Regions from separate parts of the Kitasatospora sp. NPDC004615 genome, predicted to be linked through region 2. Evidence: riboswitches for the same ligand, from Rfam matches in the RefSeq annotation. Region 2 holds a riboswitch; the other holds the start of a gene.
The links. Region 2 has a riboswitch for S-adenosylmethionine ahead of ACFYS8_RS23325 (aminotransferase class V-fold PLP-dependent enzyme). Riboswitches for the same ligand answer to the same signal wherever they lie in the genome.

Region 1: another riboswitch for S-adenosylmethionine. It lies ahead of thrC (threonine synthase); the one in region 2 lies ahead of ACFYS8_RS23325 (aminotransferase class V-fold PLP-dependent enzyme).

Annotation. Positions count from the first base shown of each region.
Region 1 covers NZ_JBIALQ010000002.1:847,523-856,211, reverse strand. Annotated here, with positions in the region: gene ACFYS8_RS10700 (SIS domain-containing protein) at 1-157, opposite strand, end outside; gene ACFYS8_RS10695 (DeoR/GlpR family DNA-binding transcription regulator) at 359-1,147, shown strand; gene ACFYS8_RS10690 (extracellular solute-binding protein) at 1,296-2,558, shown strand; gene ACFYS8_RS10685 (DUF3263 domain-containing protein) at 2,616-2,843, shown strand; gene otsB (trehalose-phosphatase) at 2,893-3,741, shown strand; gene ACFYS8_RS10675 (trehalose-6-phosphate synthase) at 3,787-5,253, opposite strand; gene ACFYS8_RS10670 (hypothetical protein) at 5,325-5,813, opposite strand; gene ACFYS8_RS10665 (glucosyl-3-phosphoglycerate synthase) at 5,838-6,812, opposite strand; SAM riboswitch class I at 6,976-7,104, shown strand; gene thrC (threonine synthase) at 7,122-8,402, shown strand; gene ACFYS8_RS10655 (MoaD/ThiS family protein) at 8,435-8,689, shown strand, end outside.
Region 2 covers NZ_JBIALQ010000006.1:478,772-487,460, reverse strand. Annotated here, with positions in the region: gene ACFYS8_RS23345 (NYN domain-containing protein) at 1-481, opposite strand, end outside; gene ACFYS8_RS23340 (hypothetical protein) at 786-1,052, opposite strand; gene ACFYS8_RS23335 (rhomboid family intramembrane serine protease) at 1,203-2,006, shown strand; gene ACFYS8_RS23330 (Lrp/AsnC ligand binding domain-containing protein) at 2,003-2,284, shown strand; gene ACFYS8_RS23325 (aminotransferase class V-fold PLP-dependent enzyme) at 2,289-3,650, opposite strand; SAM riboswitch class IV at 3,698-3,815, opposite strand; gene trpD (anthranilate phosphoribosyltransferase) at 4,009-5,079, opposite strand; gene ACFYS8_RS23315 (hypothetical protein) at 5,210-5,635, opposite strand; gene ACFYS8_RS23310 (heme-copper oxidase subunit III) at 5,961-6,581, shown strand; gene ACFYS8_RS23305 (c-type cytochrome) at 6,673-7,494, shown strand; gene ACFYS8_RS23300 (Rieske 2Fe-2S domain-containing protein) at 7,503-8,558, shown strand; gene ACFYS8_RS23295 (cytochrome bc complex cytochrome b subunit) at 8,555-8,689, shown strand, end outside.

The DNA of each region.
Region 1 (8,689 bases), on a different contig from region 2:
CCTGTGCCATGAACCACGAGGTGCCGCAGCCGACCACGGCCACGCGCTCGCCGCGCTGCGGCAGGCCGGCCGGGCCGCTCGCCGCCAGCGCCGCGGCGGTGCGCCAGTTCTCGGGCTGGGTGGCGATCTCCTCGCCGGTCAGGGACGGGTGCGGCATGGGTGCGGACTCCTTCGGCTGTCACCGGACGGCGGCGTTCCCGCGGCGCATTCCTGCGAGCGGGCGAGCTGTGCGCAAATCTGATTGTTTTATAGCTGTTTCGCGCAGCATTGCGCAATGCATCCGCCGTGACTGCGGTGTGCGAAGCTGTCCCGACCGAGCCGCGGGGCGCGCGGTGGCGAGCGCGGAAGGAGCGGAACGGTGTCCAGGTACGAACGGTGGAACGCGCTGCTGGAACTGCTGGCCGAGCACGGCAAGTTGGACGTCGAGGAGGCGGCCGGCGCGCTGAATGTCTCGGCCGCGACCATCCGGCGCGACCTCGACCAGCTGGCCCGCCAGCAGATGGTCACCCGCACCCGGGGCGGCGCGGTGGCGCACAGCGTCTCCTACGATCTGCCGCTGCGCTACAAGACCGCCCGCAACGCCGACGCCAAGCAGCGGATCGGCGCCCTGGTGGCCGGCCTGATCGCGCCCGGCGAAGTGGTCGGCCTGAACGGCGGCACCACCACCACCGAGGTGGCCCGCGCCCTCGCCGTCCGCCCCGACCTGGCCGAGCACCCCGAGAACGGGCAGAGCCTCACCGTGGTCACCAACGCGCTCAACATCGCCAACGAGCTGACGGTCCGCCCGCAGGTGAAGATCGTGGTCACCGGCGGCGTCGCCCGCCCGCAGTCGTACGAGCTGATCGGCCCGCTGGCCGCCCAGGTGCTCGGCGAACTCACCCTGGACACCACGGTGCTGGGCGTGGACGCGATCGACGCCGAGCACGGCGCCACCGCCCACCACGAGGGCGAGGCGGCGGTCAACCGGCTGCTCGCCGAGCGGGCCCGCCGGGTGGTGGTGGCCGCCGACTCCTCCAAGCTGGGCCATCGCGCCTTCGCCCGGATCTGCGGCCTGGACCGGGTGGACATCCTGGTCACCGACGACCAGGTCCCCGACCCGGTGGCGGCCGCCTTCGCCGACGCAGGGGTCACCGTTCTGAAGGCGTGAACGTCCTATAATCGGACAGTTTCTGATGGTCCGTCACACTGAGCGCAACTGGATGTGACACTTCGTTAACTCCGTTCCGACAAGCCTGGACCGGGCCGTCGGACGCCTGTCAGGGTCACGCTGTAACCCTTACGAAGGCGGTCCATCCGTGAAGCGATCAGCGCTGCTCCCCCTGCCCATCGTCGGATCCCTGCTGCTCACCGGCTGCGGAGTCCTGGACATGTCGGGGGGTGTCACGCTCAACCTGGTCGCAGCCGACTACGGCGACAACGAGGCCAACTCCAGCTCGGTCTACTGGAACGACCTGGCCCGCCGCTTCGAGGCCGCCAACGCCGGCATCAAGGTCAAGGTCGACGTGGTCAGCTGGAACGACATCGACAAGCACCTCGCCGACCTGATCGCCAAGGGCAACACCCCCGACATCGCGCAGACCGGCGGCTACGCCGAGCAGGTCGCCGCCAACCGCCTCTACCCGGCCGGCGACGTGCTCTCCAACCGCACCCAGGTCAACCTGCTCGACTCCTTCGCCAAGGCCGGCCAGGTGCTCGGAAGCCAGTACGGCATCCCGTTCATCTCCTCCAGCCGGGTCTTCTTCTACAACAAGGACATCTTCGCCAAGGCCGGCATCGCCAACCCGCCCGTCACCTGGGACGACGTCCGCCGCGACGCCGAACTGATCAAGGCCAGGGTCCCCGGCGTCATCCCGTACGCGCTGCCGCTCGGCCCCGAGGAGGCCCAGGGCGAGGCGATGATCTGGACCATGAGCGGTGGCGGCGGACTCTCCGACGTCGCCGGCAACTACACCATCGACAGCCAGGCGAACCGCGCCACCTTCAACTGGCTGCGCACCAACCTGGTCGAGAAGCGCCTCACCTACGACGACCCGGCCAAGGTCGACCGCAAGGCCGCGTTCGCGGACTTCGGGGCCGGCAAGGCCGCCATGCTCAACGGCCACCCCGGGCTGATCAGCAAGGCCGTCGCGGGGAACATTCAGTACGGCACCGCGGTGATCCCGCGCAAGGACACCGGCGTCAAGCCCTCGACCCTCGGCGTCGCCGACTGGGTGATGGCGTTCAAGGCGAACGGCCACCGGGCGGAGATCAAGAAGTTCCTCGACTTCGCCTACACGAAGGAGAACACCATCAAGTTCGACGAGCAGTACAACATGCTGCCCGTCACCCAGGACACCCTCGAGGAGATGTCCGCCAACCCCGGGCACAAGGACCTCAACGAGTTCCTCAACGCGCTGCCGAGCGCCAACTTCTACCCGCTCGGCGACCCGTCCTGGGACAAGGTCTCCAGCATGCTCAAGCAGCGCATCGGCGAGGCCGTGCGGCCCGGCACGACGGACGTGCTCGGCGACCTCCAGTCCGCCGCCGCGGCCGAGGCGTCGCGGGCCCGCAAGGGCTGACGGCCGCGGCGCGGCGCCCGGCCGGGGGCTGACGGTCCTGGTGCTTAGCCTGGACGCATGGCCGAACTGACCGACCGCGACCGGGCGGTACTCGAACTGGAAGCACGCGGGTGGCGGACCGCCGGCGCCAAGGAACAGGCGATCCGGCAGGAACTCGGCATCTCCGCCACCCGCTACTACCAGCTGCTCAACGCCCTGCTCGACCGGCCGGAGGCACTCGCCCACGCACCCGTCCTGGTCAACCGGCTGCGGCGGGTGCGGCAGGGGCGGCGTGACGCCCGGTAGTGACGCGATCAGGGCCCGCCGGGGGCCCCGGCCGGGTAGCGTCGGGGCCATGGGAATTGCTGAGCAGATCACGTCCCAGGCAGGGCGGACCGGACTGGCGGGCCTGCTCGCCGACCCGCGCTCCGCGGTCGTGGGACTCGACTTCGACGGCACGCTCGCCCCGATCGTCGCCGACCCCGAGAGGGCCCGCGCCCACCCCGGCGTCGTCCCCGCCCTCACCGCGCTCGCCCCGCTGGTCGGCTCGGTCGTCATCGTCACCGGCCGGCCCGCGGCGACCGCTGCCGCGTACGGCGGCTTCGGGGCTGTCGCCGGGCTCGAACACCTCACCGTCCTCGGCCACTACGGCGCGGAACGCTGGGACGCGCGGACCGGTGCCGTCACGGCGGCGCCGGCGCCGCCGGGGGTTGCTGCCGTTCGGGGCGAACTTCCTTCGCTGCTGGGGGAGTTGAAGGCTGCCGGCGGCGTTTCCGTGGAGGACAAGGAACGGGCGCTGGCGGTGCACACCCGGCGGGCGGACGACCCCGACGGTGAACTCGCGCGCCTGCGCGCCCCGTTGGCCGAACTGGCCGCGCGGCACGGCCTGGTGGTCGAACCCGGCCGGATGGTCCTCGAACTGCGCCCGCCCGGCGTCGACAAGGGCGTCGCCCTGCGGAAGTTCCTCGCCGAACGGGAAGCCGGGCCGGTGCTGTTCGCGGGCGACGATCTCGGGGACGTCGCCGCGTACGAGGAGGTCGAGTCGCGCCGGAAGGACGGCCACCCCGGCCTGCTGGTGTGCAGCGGCCCCGTCACCGGCGAGGCCCCCGTCCGCGAGCTGGCCGATCGCGCGGACCTGGTGGTGGCGGGGCCGGCGGGGGTGGTGGACCTGCTCAGTGAGCTGGCGGAGCTGTTGGGCGCGTAAGCGGGGGTGCGACAAGCGCAAGCCCGCTTACGCGCCCAACCGCTCCTACAGCGCGTGGAGCTGGTCCAGGAACCACTGCTGTGGAGGCAGTGCCGTTGCCGCGGACGCCAGGCGCTTGGTGCGGTCGGCGCGGTCGGCGGGGGGCATGGTGAGGGCCTGGGCCAGGGCGTCGGCGGTGGCGATGACGTCGAAGGGGTTGATGGTGATCGCGTCGTCGGCGAGTTCCGCGTGGGCGCCGGCCTCGCGGGAGAGGACCAGGGCGCAGCCGTGGTCGGAGACGACGGGGACTTCCTTGGCGACCAGGTTCATGCCGTCGCGGACGGGGTTGACCAGGGCGACGTCGGCGAGCCGGTACGCGGCGAGGGAGCGCGGGAAGTCGTCGTCGACGTGCAGGATGAGCGGCTGCCAGTCGGCGGTGGCGAACTCGGCGTTGATCTCCTCGGCGAGCCGCCGCACTTCGGCGGTGTACTCGCGGTACTCGGCGAGGTCGGTGCGCGAGGGGTAGGCGAAGGCGATGTGGACGACCCGGTCGTGCCATTCGGGGCGGGTGCGCAGCAGGTGCCGGTAGGCGAGCAGGCCGCGGACGATGTTCTTGCTGAGTTCGGTGCGGTCGACCCGGACGATGGTGCGCCGGTCGCCGACGGCTTCGCGCAGGGCGGCGAGGCGTTCGTCGACGTCGGGCCGGTGGGCGCGTTCGCGCAGGAACGCGGCGTCGGCGCCGAGGCCGTGGACGCCGAGCCGGGTGGTGCGGCCGGCGTACGTGACGGCGAGGACGTCGCGGTCGACGCTCGCGCCGAGGACGGCTTCGCAGCAGTCGGCGAAGGCGAGGGCCCAGCGGCGGGTGAGGAAGGCGGCGCGGTCGGCGCCGAGGATGCCGCGGAGGACTTCGGCGGCGACGTCGTCGGGCAGCAGCCGGTAGTACTCGGGCGGCGCCCAGGGGGTGTGCGAGAAGTGGCCGATGCGCAGGTCGGGGCGGAGTTCGCGGAGCAGCGCGGGGGTCAGCGAGAGGTGGTAGTCCTGCACCAGGACGGCGGCGCCGGGGGCGGCCTCGGCGGCGAGGGCCTCGGCGAAGGCGGTGTTGTAGGCCCGGTAGGCGGCCCATTCGGTGCGGAAGCCGGCGTCGAAGGCGGGTTTGGTGGGGATGTCGTACAGCAGGTGGTGGACGAACCACAGGGTGGAGTTGGCGACGCCGTTGTAGGCAAGGGCGAAGGTCTCCGGATCGATGTCCAGCATCCGGACGGCCTGTCCGCCGACGTCGTGGCCGGCCCGGTCGAGGCGCCCGTCGGGGGCCTGCCGGGCGGCGGTGCGGTCGGCGTCGGAGAGGGCGGCGCAGACCCAGACGGCGTTCGGGTCGTCGATCGCGGAGAGCCCGGAGACCAGGCCGCCGCCGCCTCTGCGGAGGCTCAGCGTGCCATCGTCCTCCGTGCGGAAGGACACCGGGCCGCGGTTGGAGGCCACCAGGATCGGGGCGGCTCCGGACTGCGTGGGGCGTTCGGACGCGTGATCGGCCATACAGCCAACCTTGCCGTGCGACCAGCCGACCAAACCACCCGGCGCGGCCCGCGACGGGTGAACGGCGGGCGTCAGCCGCGATGGCCGGTCGGCGGGCCGGAGTCGCGGGCGGGCAGGAAGTCGGGCAGCCACGGCGGGCGGCCGTCCGGGCACTTCCCGGGCAGGTACCACCCGCGCGGCGGGGTGAGGTTGTGCTCCAGGTCGACGGCGGCGACGGCGAGTGCGGTGAGCAGGGCGGCGAAGGCCGCGGCGAGCGCCCGGGTGAGCAGGCCGGGGGAGCGGCGGGTGAGGTACAGGGCGAGCAGGACGGCGAGGGGCGGCAGGAACAGGTAGCCGCACTCGTACGAGTTGAGCAGGTTGAACCGGGCGTCGTCGGTCAGGTCGTAGGTGACCGGCCGGGCCATGTTCAGGCAGTCGGACCAGGTGTCCTCGATCAGCCGCAGCACCCGGGACTCGACCGTGAAGCCGAGGACGGGCGCGAGCAGCAGGGCGAGGCAGCCGATGCCGGCGCCGGAACCGGAAGCGGCGGGCGCGGGTTCGGCTTCCGGGGTGGGGTCCATGCCGGGACGGACGTGGGGTGGCGGTCAGCGGTTGCGGTACTCGGGGACGGTGATCATCGGGGGGCGTTCGGCGGCGGGGACGGGGTGGGTGCGGGGGGTGAAGCCGGTGGCGGTGCGGGTGTACTGGGTGAGCAGGGGGCGGACGAGGTCGGGGTCGGCCTTGAGGCGGTGGGCGCGGTCGAGGCGTTCCAGGGCGGTGCGGTAGATGGTGGCGGCCATCCGGCCGAGGGCCTGGCCGTCCTGGTGGCGGTGGTGCCGGACGCCGACGTCGACCTGGGCCAGCGCGTCGAGCCCGACCAGTTCCAACGCGTCGACCAGCAGGCCGAGTTCGACGCCGTAGCCGGTCGGGAAGGGCAGCTGTTCGAGCAGGCTGCGGCGGGCCGCGTACTCGCCGCCGAGCGGCTGGACGAAGCCGGCCAGCTGCGGCCAGTGCAGGTTGAGCAGGGGGCGGGCGACCAGTTCGGTGACCCGGCCGCCGCCGGCCGGGACGACGGCGCCGTCGGCCTCGAACGGGCGGTCGTACATGGCCTTGACCAGGTGCAGGTCGGGGTCGGTGAGCAGGGGGCCGATGATGCCGGAGACGAACGCCGGGTCGAATTCGCGCAGGTCGGCGTCGATGTAGCAGACGATCGCGCCGCTGCTGGCGAGCAGTGAGCGCCACAGCACCTCGCCCTTGCCGGGGGCGGCGGGCAGCCGGGGCAGGATGGCGTCGCGGTGCACCACCCGGGCGCCGGCGGCGGCCGCGGCGGCGGCGGTGCCGTCGACCGAGCCGGAGTCGACCACCAGCAGTTCGTCGACCAGCGGGACGCGTTCCATCAGTTCGGTGCGGATGGTGGTGACGATCTCGCCGACGGTGGGTTCCTCGTCCAGGGCGGGCAGCACCACGCTGACGGTGCCGGCCGGGCCGGCGGCGCGTTTGGCGGCGAGCAGCCGGTCGAGCGGCCGGTCGGTGGCCGTCCAGGACCGGCGGCGCAGCCAGTCGGCCACTTCCGGCAGTATCCCGGGCTCGGGCTGCTCGGCCAAGATCTCGCTCCCTGTCTCGCTCTGTCTCGGTTGTCGGACGGTGGGGTTCGACCGCACCGGCCTTCCGTTACAGTCTTCGTACTGCGCTCGGACCTTCGCACGCCGGGGTCGCTCGCAGCGTACGACCACAACTTCATACAGCTCATCCAGAGGGACTGAGGGAACGGCCCGTTGAAGTCCCGGCAACCCTCCCGCGCGGCCCAGCAGGCCCGGCGGGACAGGTGCCAATTCCGGCCCGGGCGCGACCGCGCCCCGGGGAAGATGAGGAGAAAGGGCCTCGCCATCATGGCTGTTGACACCCCCGCACCTGCCGCCGTCGACCTCGGTCCGGCCACCGCACTGTCCTGTCGCGAGTGCGGCACCCGCTTCCCGCTCGGCCCGAGCTTCGCGTGCCTGGAGTGCTTCGGCCCGCTGGAGATCGCCTACGACTACGCCGGCTACGACGCCGAGGAACTGCGCAAGCGGATCGAGGCCGGCCCGGCGTCGATCTGGCGCTACGCCCCGCTGCTGCCCGTCCCCGCCGACGTCGCGGGCAAGCCGAACCTGAACCCGGGCTGGACCCCGCTGGTGAAGGCCGACAACCTGGGCCGCGAGCTGGGCTTCACCGCGCAGCTGCACATCAAGGACGACTCCGGCAACCCCACCCACTCGTTCAAGGACCGGGTGGTGGCCTGCGCGATCGAGGCCGCCCGCGCCTTCGGGTTCACCACGCTGTCCTGCTCGTCCACCGGCAACCTGGCGGGCGCGGTGGGCTCCGCCGCGGCCCGGGCCGGCTTCAAGTCCTGTGTGTTCATCCCGCACGACCTGGAGCAGGGCAAGGTCGTGATGGCCGGGGTGTACGGCGGCGAGCTGGTCGGCATCGACGGCAACTACGACGACGTGAACCGGTTCTGCTCGGAGCTGATCGGCGACCCGGCCGGCGAGGGCTGGGGCTTCGTCAACGTCAACCTGCGCCCCTACTACGGCGAGGGCTCCAAGACCCTGGCGTACGAGATCTGCGAGCAGCTCGGCTGGCGGCTGCCCGAGCAGATCGTCATCCCGATCGCCTCCGGCTCCCAGCTCACCAAGATCGACAAGGGGCTTCAGGAGCTGATCAAGCTCGGCCTGGTCGAGGACCGCCCCTACAAGATCTTCGGCGCCCAGGCCGAGGGCTGCTCCCCGGTCTCCGCCGCCTTCAAGGCCGGCCGCGACGTGATCAAGCCGGTCAAGCCGGACACCATCGCCAAGTCGCTGGCGATCGGCAACCCCGCCGACGGCCCGTACGTGCTCGACATCGCCCGCCGCACCGGCGGTGCCGTCGAGGACGTCACCGACGCGCAGGTGGTCGAGGCGATCAAGCTGCTGGCCCGCACCGAGGGCATCTTCGCCGAGACCGCGGGCGGCGTCACCGTCGGCGTGCTGAAGAAGCTGGTCGAGACCGGGCAGCTCGACCCGAGCAAGGAGACCGTCGCGATCAACACCGGCGACGGCCTGAAGACCCTCGACGCGGTCGCCGACTCCGGCATGACCGCCGTGATCCGCCCGACGCTGGAGTCCTTCCGCGCCGCCGGTCTCGTCTCCGCCTGATCCCCCCACGACTTTCTTCTAGGAGCACCCCCATGAGCGCCACCGTCCGCATCCCCACCATCCTCCGCACCTACACCGGCGGCGCCGCCGAGGTGACCGCCGAGGGCGCCACCCTGGCCGCCGTCATCGCCGACCTGGAGGCGAACCACACCGGCATCGCCGCCCGCCTGCTGGACGACACCGGCAAGCTGCGCCGCTTCGTGAACGTGTACGTCAACGACGACGACGTGCGCTTCGCCGAGGGCCTGGAGACCGAGATCAAGGACGGCGCCTCGGTGTCGATCATT
Region 2 (8,689 bases):
CGGACTCGGCGCGGTGGCGCTCCAGTTCGGCGCGGGCGGTGGTGCGGGCCTCGGCCAGCTCCTCGTGGAGCTTCTCGGCCAGCCGGGCGGCCTCGGCGGCGACGCCCTCGGCGTCGACCCGTTCGGCCTGTTCGCCGGCCTCCTCGACCAGCCGGGCCCAGCCGGTGGGCCGCACCAGGTAGGCGGCGGCGGCCACGTCCATCGGGTCGGCGGCGGCCGGCACGGTGCCCGCCTCCAGGGCACGCACCAGGTCCGGCTGGCCGAGCCGCAGCCGCTCGGCTATCCGCACCCGGAACGCGGGGTCGGACTCCAGCGCGGCGGCCAGCGCGGTGGCCGCGTACTTGGCCCGCCGGGCGGCGGTGAACTTGGCGTACGGGCGCAGCGCGGCGGGCAGTTCGCCGGCGGCGATGCCGCCGAGCGCGTCGGAGGCGATGCCCACCACCCGGCGGCGCACTCCCTCGGGCAGCGCCCGGCCGGCCATGTCGCCGCCGGCCTCGGTGACCGAACCGGCCTCGGTGACCGACCCTGCCTCGACCGGGCCGATTTCCTCATGGACCGGAGCGTGCGCGGTCCCGTCCGTGCCCGCGGGCGCGTTCGCTGCCTCCGCCACTGTTCTCGGCTCCGATCCTGATCCGGGCGGGCCCCGGCGGGTGCCGGGGGCGTTGGTGTCCGCCGCTGCTTGCAATTGTCCCGTCTACCGTGCCGCACCGACAGCACCCCGCCGACGAGTCCGCCCCGCGCCCCGGTCCGGGGCGCGGACGGGGACGCGGGGCGGTGGAAGCGTGTCAGCCCTGCGCGGGGCCGCCGTCCTCGGGCTCCTCGGCGCCCGGGCGGGCGACCAGCTCGACCTGGTCCACGGCGTTGCACCAGCGGCAGCGCACCGACTCGATGGTCTCGGAGAGCACCTGGGTCTCCTCCACCTTGGAGTCGCCGGACAGGTCGAAGTGCACGAAGTCGATCACGCGGGAGGACCGGGTGACGTCGAAGCGGGTGAGGTTGCCGCACAGGGTGCAGCGCCAGCGGGTCTCGGCGGTCGGCGCGGCAATGGTCATCAGTGGTCCCTCTCGGCTGGTCCCCGTTTACGGGCCTCCACCCTATTGCCTGTGCCGCGGCGGCCGGATCACCGGTCCACAGCCCGGACGCTCACCCGTCCGGAGCAGCGCCCGGTGTCGCGAGTGCGCCCCCGAGGAATGCTCACCGGCATGGTGCTCTCCGCCCCCGCCCGGGCCGGTTCGCCGACGGCCGGGGGAACCGCCCGCACCCCGGTCGTCGCCCACCTCCTGATCGCGCTGTCCGCGCTGGTCCTGGTGGCCGGCCCGGCCGGTCTGAACCCGGTGTACGGCAGCGGCGACGCCCGGATCTGCGCCGAGCAGCGCTACGAGCACCGCTGGGGCGCGGTGCCCGCCGAGCTGCTGAGCAGCCACCCCCTGACGGCCTCCCAGCTGTCCTCACTCGCCCCGGCGACCCCGGGCTGCACGCTGCCGCCGACCCCCTCCAAGATCCCCGAACTCTCCGTCCTCACTTCACTGTTCGTCCACGCGGGGTGGCTGCACCTGCTGGGCAACCTGCTGTTCCTGTTCGTCTTCGGCCCGGCCGTGGAGGCCCGGCTGGGCCGGGTGCGCTTCCTGGTCGGCTACCTGGCGATCGGCTACCTGGCCACCTACGGCTACGCGGTGGCCGAGGCGCACACCGCGGACGGCATGCGCGCCCTGGTCGGCGCGTCCGGCGCGATCGCGGGGGTGCTGGGCGCGTACCTGCGGCTGTGGCCGAGAGCCCGCGTGACGGTGCTGGTGCCGGTCCTGCTGTTCCTGCCACTGCGTTTCCCGGCCTGGCTGGTGCTCGGCCTGTGGTTCGCGCTGCAGGGCTGGTCCGTCAGTTCGGGCGGCAGCGGGGTGGCCTATCTGGTGCATGTGATCGGCTTCGTGACGGGCTGGCTGTTCGCCTGGGCCGCCCGTCCGGCGGGCGATACCCTTGGCGCACCTTCTCGAACAGGAGTTGCTCAGTGATCACCGCGATCGTCCTCATCAACACCAGCGTCGACCGGATCCCCGAGATCGCCGAGGCGATCGCGGCCATCGAGGGCGTCAGCGAGGTCTACTCCGTCACCGGCACCTACGACCTGGTCGCGATGGTGCGGGTCCGGGGCCACGAGGATCTGGCCGACGTGATCCCCGGCCGTCTCAACAAGGTCCCGGGCGTCTCCAACACCGAGACCCACATCGCCTTCCGCACCTACTCGCAGCACGACCTGGAGGCCGCGTTCTCGCTCGGCCTGGGCGAGTAGCCGCTCAGCGCTGCCGCGTGTCCGCGACGCAGCGCCCGCCCTCGTTGCGGTAGCTCCACCGCGCGCCGTCGGTCACCAGGTCCCGAACGGCCGTCAGGAACCGGTCCAGGTGCTCGACGGGGGTGCCGGCGCCGAAGCTGACCCGGATCGCGTTCAGGCTGCGCTCCCCGGGCAGCGACGGCTCGGGCGCCCCGCACTGGCTGGGCGCGGCGTCCTCCCCGCCCAGCAGCGTCCGCACCAGCGGGTGCGCGCAGAACAGCCCGTCCCGCACGCCGATGCCGTACTCGGCGGACAGCGCGGCCGAGAAGTGCGAGCTGTTCCAGCCGCGCACCACGAAGGACACCACGCCGACCCGGTCGGAGCCCTCACCGAACAGGCTGAGCACCCGCACCTCGGGGATCGCCGCCAGGCCCTCGGTCAGCTTCGCCACCAGCGCCCGCTCCCGGGCCTCCAGCTCCTCGAAGCCCGCCTCGGTGAGCGCCCGGCAGGCCGAGGCGATCGCGTACGCGCCGATCACGTTCGGCGAACCGGCCTCGTGCCGGGCCGGGCCGGTGTGCCACTCCACCGCCACCGAACCGTCCAGCTCCCGGGCCACCGTCCGGCTCGCCCCGCCACCGGCCAGGTACGGCTCCGCCGCGTCCAGCCAGTCCGACCGCCCGGCCAGCACGCCGGCACCGAACGGCGCGTACAGCTTGTGGCCGGAGAACGCGATCCAGTCGACGTCCAGCTCCCGTACCGAGACCCGGTGGTGCGGCGCCAGCTGGGCCGCGTCCAGCACCACCCGGGCGCCGTACCGGTGCGCGACCTCGGTCAGCTCCTTGACCGGCCACAGCTCGCCGGTGACGTTCGACGCCCCGGTCACGCAGAACAGCTTCGGCCCCCCGGCCGCCCCCAGCAGCGCCTCCTCCAGCGCGGCCACCGCCTCGCCGTGCGAACGCGGCGCCCGCAGGTAACGCACCGTCAATCCCTCACGCCGCCACGGCAGCAGCGAAGCGTGGTGCTCGGTCTCGAACGCGAACACCTCGGTCCCGACGGGCACCGCACCGGCCAGCAGGTTCAACGAGTCGGTGGTCGCCCGGGTGAACACCACCTGGTCGCCGTCCCGCAGGTCCAGGAACTCCTCGACGGTCCGGCGGCTCTGCTCGAACAGGTCCGTCGACAGCTGCGACAGGTATCCGGCCCCCCGGTGCACCGACCCGTAGTACGGCGCGTACGCCGCCACGTCCTCCCACACCCGGGCCAGCGCCGGCGCGCTCGCCGCGTAGTCCAGCGCCGCGTACCCGACCTTCTCGCCCGACGCCAACGGCACCTCGACGTCCTGGCCCAGCACGGCCAGCGGCTCACAGATCTCGGCGGTCACAGACATGGATGCACTCCTCCACAGGGTAAGGACCCCGGGGTGCATCAACCGGAAGTCCGCGCTTGCCGCGCAGACGGATCGCCACGCAGCCCGGTCCTCACCCAGGGCACCCCGCCACGGACGGAGGGTTGCCGGACAGCAAGCTGGGGCTTGGCGCTGCCACTCATGACCTGCGCAAGACCATACACGAGCAGCCCACGACCTCAACCCCCGTCCAGAACGTGGACGCCCCACCCCTGACACCCAGTCACATTGGCCCCATCAGGGGCGCGGGGAACTGCGCGACCAGCCCCCCACAAGCGGAAAGATCCGCCCGGGCAGGAGCAACTCCCCTCCCCGGACGGACCGTTGGCTCAAGGCCCCGCTACTGCGTAGCCTCCGCCCACCGCTTCAGCAACTCCCCCGCCGCCCCGGAATCAATCGCCGCAGCCGTCCGCACCATCCCCGCCGCGAGCTGCTCACTCAGCGGCGCGTCCGTCAGCTCCAGCGCCACCAGCGCGGCCGCGCTGTTGAGCAGCACCGCGTCCCGCACCGGCCCGCGCTCCCCGTTCAGCACCCGCCGCGCGACCGCCGCGTTGAACTCCGCGTCGGCGCCTCGCAGCGCCTCGATCCCGACCAGCTCGATCCCGACCTCGCGCGGGTCGAACTGGGTCTCCGTCACCTGCCCGTCCCGGATCACCCAGACGTGCGACGTGGTGGTGATCGTCAGCTCGTCGAGCCCGTCGTCACCCCGGAACACCAGTCCCTGCCCGCCGCGCCGGGCCAGCACGCCGGCGATCAGTCCGGCCAGCCGGGTGTCGAAGCAGCCGACCGCGTGGGCGCCGACCTTGGCGGGGTTGGTGAGCGGGCCGAGGATGTTGAACACCGTGGGGACGGCGAGTTCGGCGCGGGCCTGCGCGGTGTGCCGCATCGAGGGGTGGAACTTGGCGGCGAAGCAGAAGGTCAGCCCGACCTCCTCGGCCACTGCCGCGACCCGCGGGGCCGACAGGTCCAGGTTGATGCCGAGCCGCCCGAGCACGTCCGAGGAGCCGGACGCCGAGGAGGAGGCCCGGTTGCCGTGCTTGACCACCTTCGCGCCGGCCGCTGCGGCGACCACCGCCGACATGGTGGAGATGTTGACGGTCTTGGCGCGGTCGCCGCCGGTGCCGACGATGTCGACGGCCGGCCCGGGGATGTCCAGCGGCACGGCGTGCGCGTACATCGCCTCGACCAGGCCGGAGATCTCCTCGACCGTCTCGCCCTTGCCGCGCAGCGCGATCAGGAAGCCGGCCACCTGCACGGGGCTGGCCTCGCCGCTCATGATCCGGTCCATCGCCCAGGCGGTGTCGGCCTGGGCGAGGTCCTCGCCGCGCACCAGGGCCATCAGGAGGTCGGGCCAGGAGCGAACCACCTGCGCGGGGTCGCTACCGCCGTTCGCAGAGTGCACGTTCACCATGGCCGTCTCCAGCTCTCGTCTTGTCGCAGAGGAATGGAGTCAGCCTATCGAGCGCGCGGGGACGGCCGCCCTTACTTGCCGTCCCCTTCTCTCCAGTTGAGACGCCGGCTGAGACAGCTGCCGGAAAGCGTCAGCGCGCGGCCGGTGCCCGCCGGGCCACCCGGGCCCGCAGCAGCGTGGTCGCGGCGTCGGCCAGCGCCACCGGGTCGACGGGGTGCGAGATCGCCGCGTCGGCCCGGGACCAGGCGGCCAGCCAGGAGTCCTGCGGGCGGCCGATCAGCACCAGCACCGGCGGGCAGCCGTAGATCTCGTCCTTCAGCTGCCGGGTGAGGCCGAGTCCGCCCGCGGGCACCGCCTCGCCGTCCAGCACGCACAGGTCGACGCCGCCCTTCTCCAGGGCCCGGAGCACCGCGGGGGCGGTGGCGCACTCCACGTACTCCAGGGCGGGGACGTCCCCGGCGGGGCGGGGGCCGAGAGCGAGGGTCACCTGCTCACGGGTGTTGCGGTCGTCGCTGTAGACGAGAACGGTGAGCGTCTCGTCGGAGTGCTGCGCCATGTCCCCTGCTTCCTGGTGCTCGTCCTCTTATATGTGTCCACTGTGTTCGCGCGGACCGCGACTGCGCGCGGCCCCCGGCCGAACGGCCCAGTGTGACCCGGACCACGTCCTGGGACGGATGCTACTCCGGCGGGCCCGTCCTGAAGAGACCCCGACGCGATCTCGCTCAAGCCGCCGCGCCACCGGCTCACCCCGGCAGCCCAGTTCGCTCACCCGGCCCGAACAACCATCAGAAAACGGACCGGGGTCGAGGCGGGCATACCGCACGCACCGGACACTCCGAGGGAGACCCCCCGGCGTGAAGACGGAATAAGGGACCGACATAATGTCCGTCGTGGCGACAGCAACAGCAACAGAAACCGGACACGCGCACGGAGCGGTCAACAGGCCGAACCTGGTCAGCGTGGGAACCATTGTCTGGCTGAGCTCGGAGCTGATGTTCTTCGCGGCCCTGTTCGCGATGTACTTCACCCTCCGCTCGGTCAAGGGCGCCGAGTTCTGGCACGAGAAGGCCCATGCCCTCAACGTGCCCTTCTCCTCGGTCAACACCACGATCCTGGTGCTCTCCTCGCTCACCTGCCAGCTCGGCGTGTTCGCCGCCGAGCGCGGTGACGTGAAGAAGCTGCGTTCCTGGTTCGTGGTCACCTTCGTGATGGGCGCCATCTTCATCGGCGGCCAGATCTTCGAGTACACCGAGCTGGTCAAGAAGGACGGCCTTTCGCTGTCCTCCGACCCGTACGGCACGGTGTTCTACCTGACCACCGGCTTCCACGGACTCCACGTGACGGGTGGTCTGATCGCCTTCCTGCTGGTCCTCGGCCGGACCTACGCGGCGCGGCGCTTCACCCACGAGCAGGCCACTGCGGCGATCGTGGTGTCGTACTACTGGCACTTCGTCGACGTTGTGTGGATCGGCCTGTTCGCGACCATCTACCTGATCAAGTAACAGCCGCCCCGCCCCTGACCCGGCGTCGTTCCGACGCATGGGAGTCGGGGGCAGGCTGCTGCCGACCAGATCCTGACACCGGGGTTATTCCGTGAAAAAGCTCTCCGCACGACGGCGCCACCCACTGGCGGCGGTCGTCGTTCTACTTCTCGCCCTGGCGGCCACCGGGGGGCTGTACGCCGCTTTCGCGCCCGCCGAGAAGGCGCAGGCCGACAGCTCCTCGCAGTCGCTCGCCATCGACGAGGGCAAGAAGCTCTTCGCCGTCGGCTGCTCCTCCTGCCACGGCCTGAACGGCCAGGGCACTTCTGACGGTCCGTCGCTGGTCGGCGTCGGCTCTGCTGCTGTCGACTTCCAGGTCGGCACCGGCCGCATGCCGGCCCAGCAGCCGGGCGCGCAGGTCCCGCGCAAGAAGACCGTCTACGCCCAGTCCGAGATCGACCAGCTGGCCGCCTACGTGGCGTCGCTGGGCCCGGGCCCGGTCACTCCGACCACGGAGCAGTACCAGCCGTCCGAGGACAAGGTCACCAACGCCGAGCAGGTCGCCAAGGGTGGCGAGCTGTTCCGCACCAACTGCGCCCAGTGCCACAACTTCGCCGGCAAGGGCGGCGCGCTGAGCGAGGGCAAGTACGCCCCGTCCCTTGAGGGCGTGGACTCCAAGCACATCTACGAGGCCATGCAGACCGGCCCGCAGAACATGCCTTCGTTCCCCGACACCACCATGCCGGAGGAGCAGAAGCGCGAGATCATCGCGTACGTCCAGAACACCAACAACGCGCCGAACCCCGGTGGTCTGGCCCTGGGTAGCCTCGGCCCCTTCACCGAGGGCCTGTTCGCCTGGATCTTCGGTATCGGCGTGCTGATCGCGATCGCGATCTGGGTCGCCGCCCACACCACCAAGGCCAAGAAGTCATGAGCCACGACATGTCAGAGAACCTGCCGGAGGCGCACGACGCCTCCCACGGCGCTGAGGTCGTCTCCCACGACGACCCGTTCGCCGACCCGGGCCTGCCGGCCCACGAGCCGCGTCGGACCGACATCGACGAGCGGGCCGCCAAGCGGGCCGAGCGCCAGGTGTCGCTGATGTTCGTGGTGTCGATGCTGGCGACCATCGGCTTCATCGCGTCCTACGCCGCGATCGACGCCGACAAGCTCGTCTACATCTTCCCGCTGGGTCACGTCAGCGCCCTCAACTTCGCCCTGGGCATGACCCTCGGCGTGGCGCTGTTCTGCATCGGCGCGGGCGCGGTCCACTGGGCCCGCACCCTGATGTCGGACCACGAGCTGCCGGCCGAGCGTCACCCGATCGAGGCCTCCGACGAGGTCCGCAACGACGTCATCGAGCAGTTCAAGACCGGTGCCGCGGAGTCCGGCTTCGGCCGCCGCAAGATGATCCGCAACACCCTGATCGGCTCGATGGCCCTGGTGCCGCTGTCCGGTGTGGTGCTGCTGCGCGACCTCGGCCCGCTGCCGGAGAAGAAGCTCCTCGACACCGGCTGGGTCGAGGCGACCCCGGCCAAGCCGATCCGCCTGGTCAACATGAACACCGACCAGCCGATGAAGCCCGAGGACATCATTCAGGGCTCGCTGACCTTCGCCAAGCCGCACGGCCTGGAGGAGTCGGACGAGGCCTTCCAGCAGCAGATCGCCAAGGACGCCCTGATGCTCGTCCGGATCGCTCCGGAGGACATCAAGGACGCCAAGTCCGCCGGCCTGGGCTTCGAGGGCATCCTCGCCTACTCGAAGATCTGCACCCACGTCGGCTGCCCGATCTCGCTGTACGAGCAGCAGACCCACCACGCGCTCTGCCCCTGCCACCAGTCGACCTTCGACCTGGCGGACGGCGCTCGCGTCATCTTCGGCCCGGCCGGCCACCCGCTGCCCCAGCTGAAGATCACCACCGATGAGCAGGGCTTCCTGATCGCCACCGGCGACTTCGACGAGCCCGTCGGCCCGAGTTACTGGGAGCGCAAGCGATGAGCACCGCGAGCGGCACCACCACTGGTGCCTCCAAGCCGGCCAGCACGCGCGCCAAGCCCGCCAACAAGGCCGAGGCGACTGCGGACTGGGTCGACGGCCGGCTGGGGATCTACTCCCTGGCCAAGGCCAAC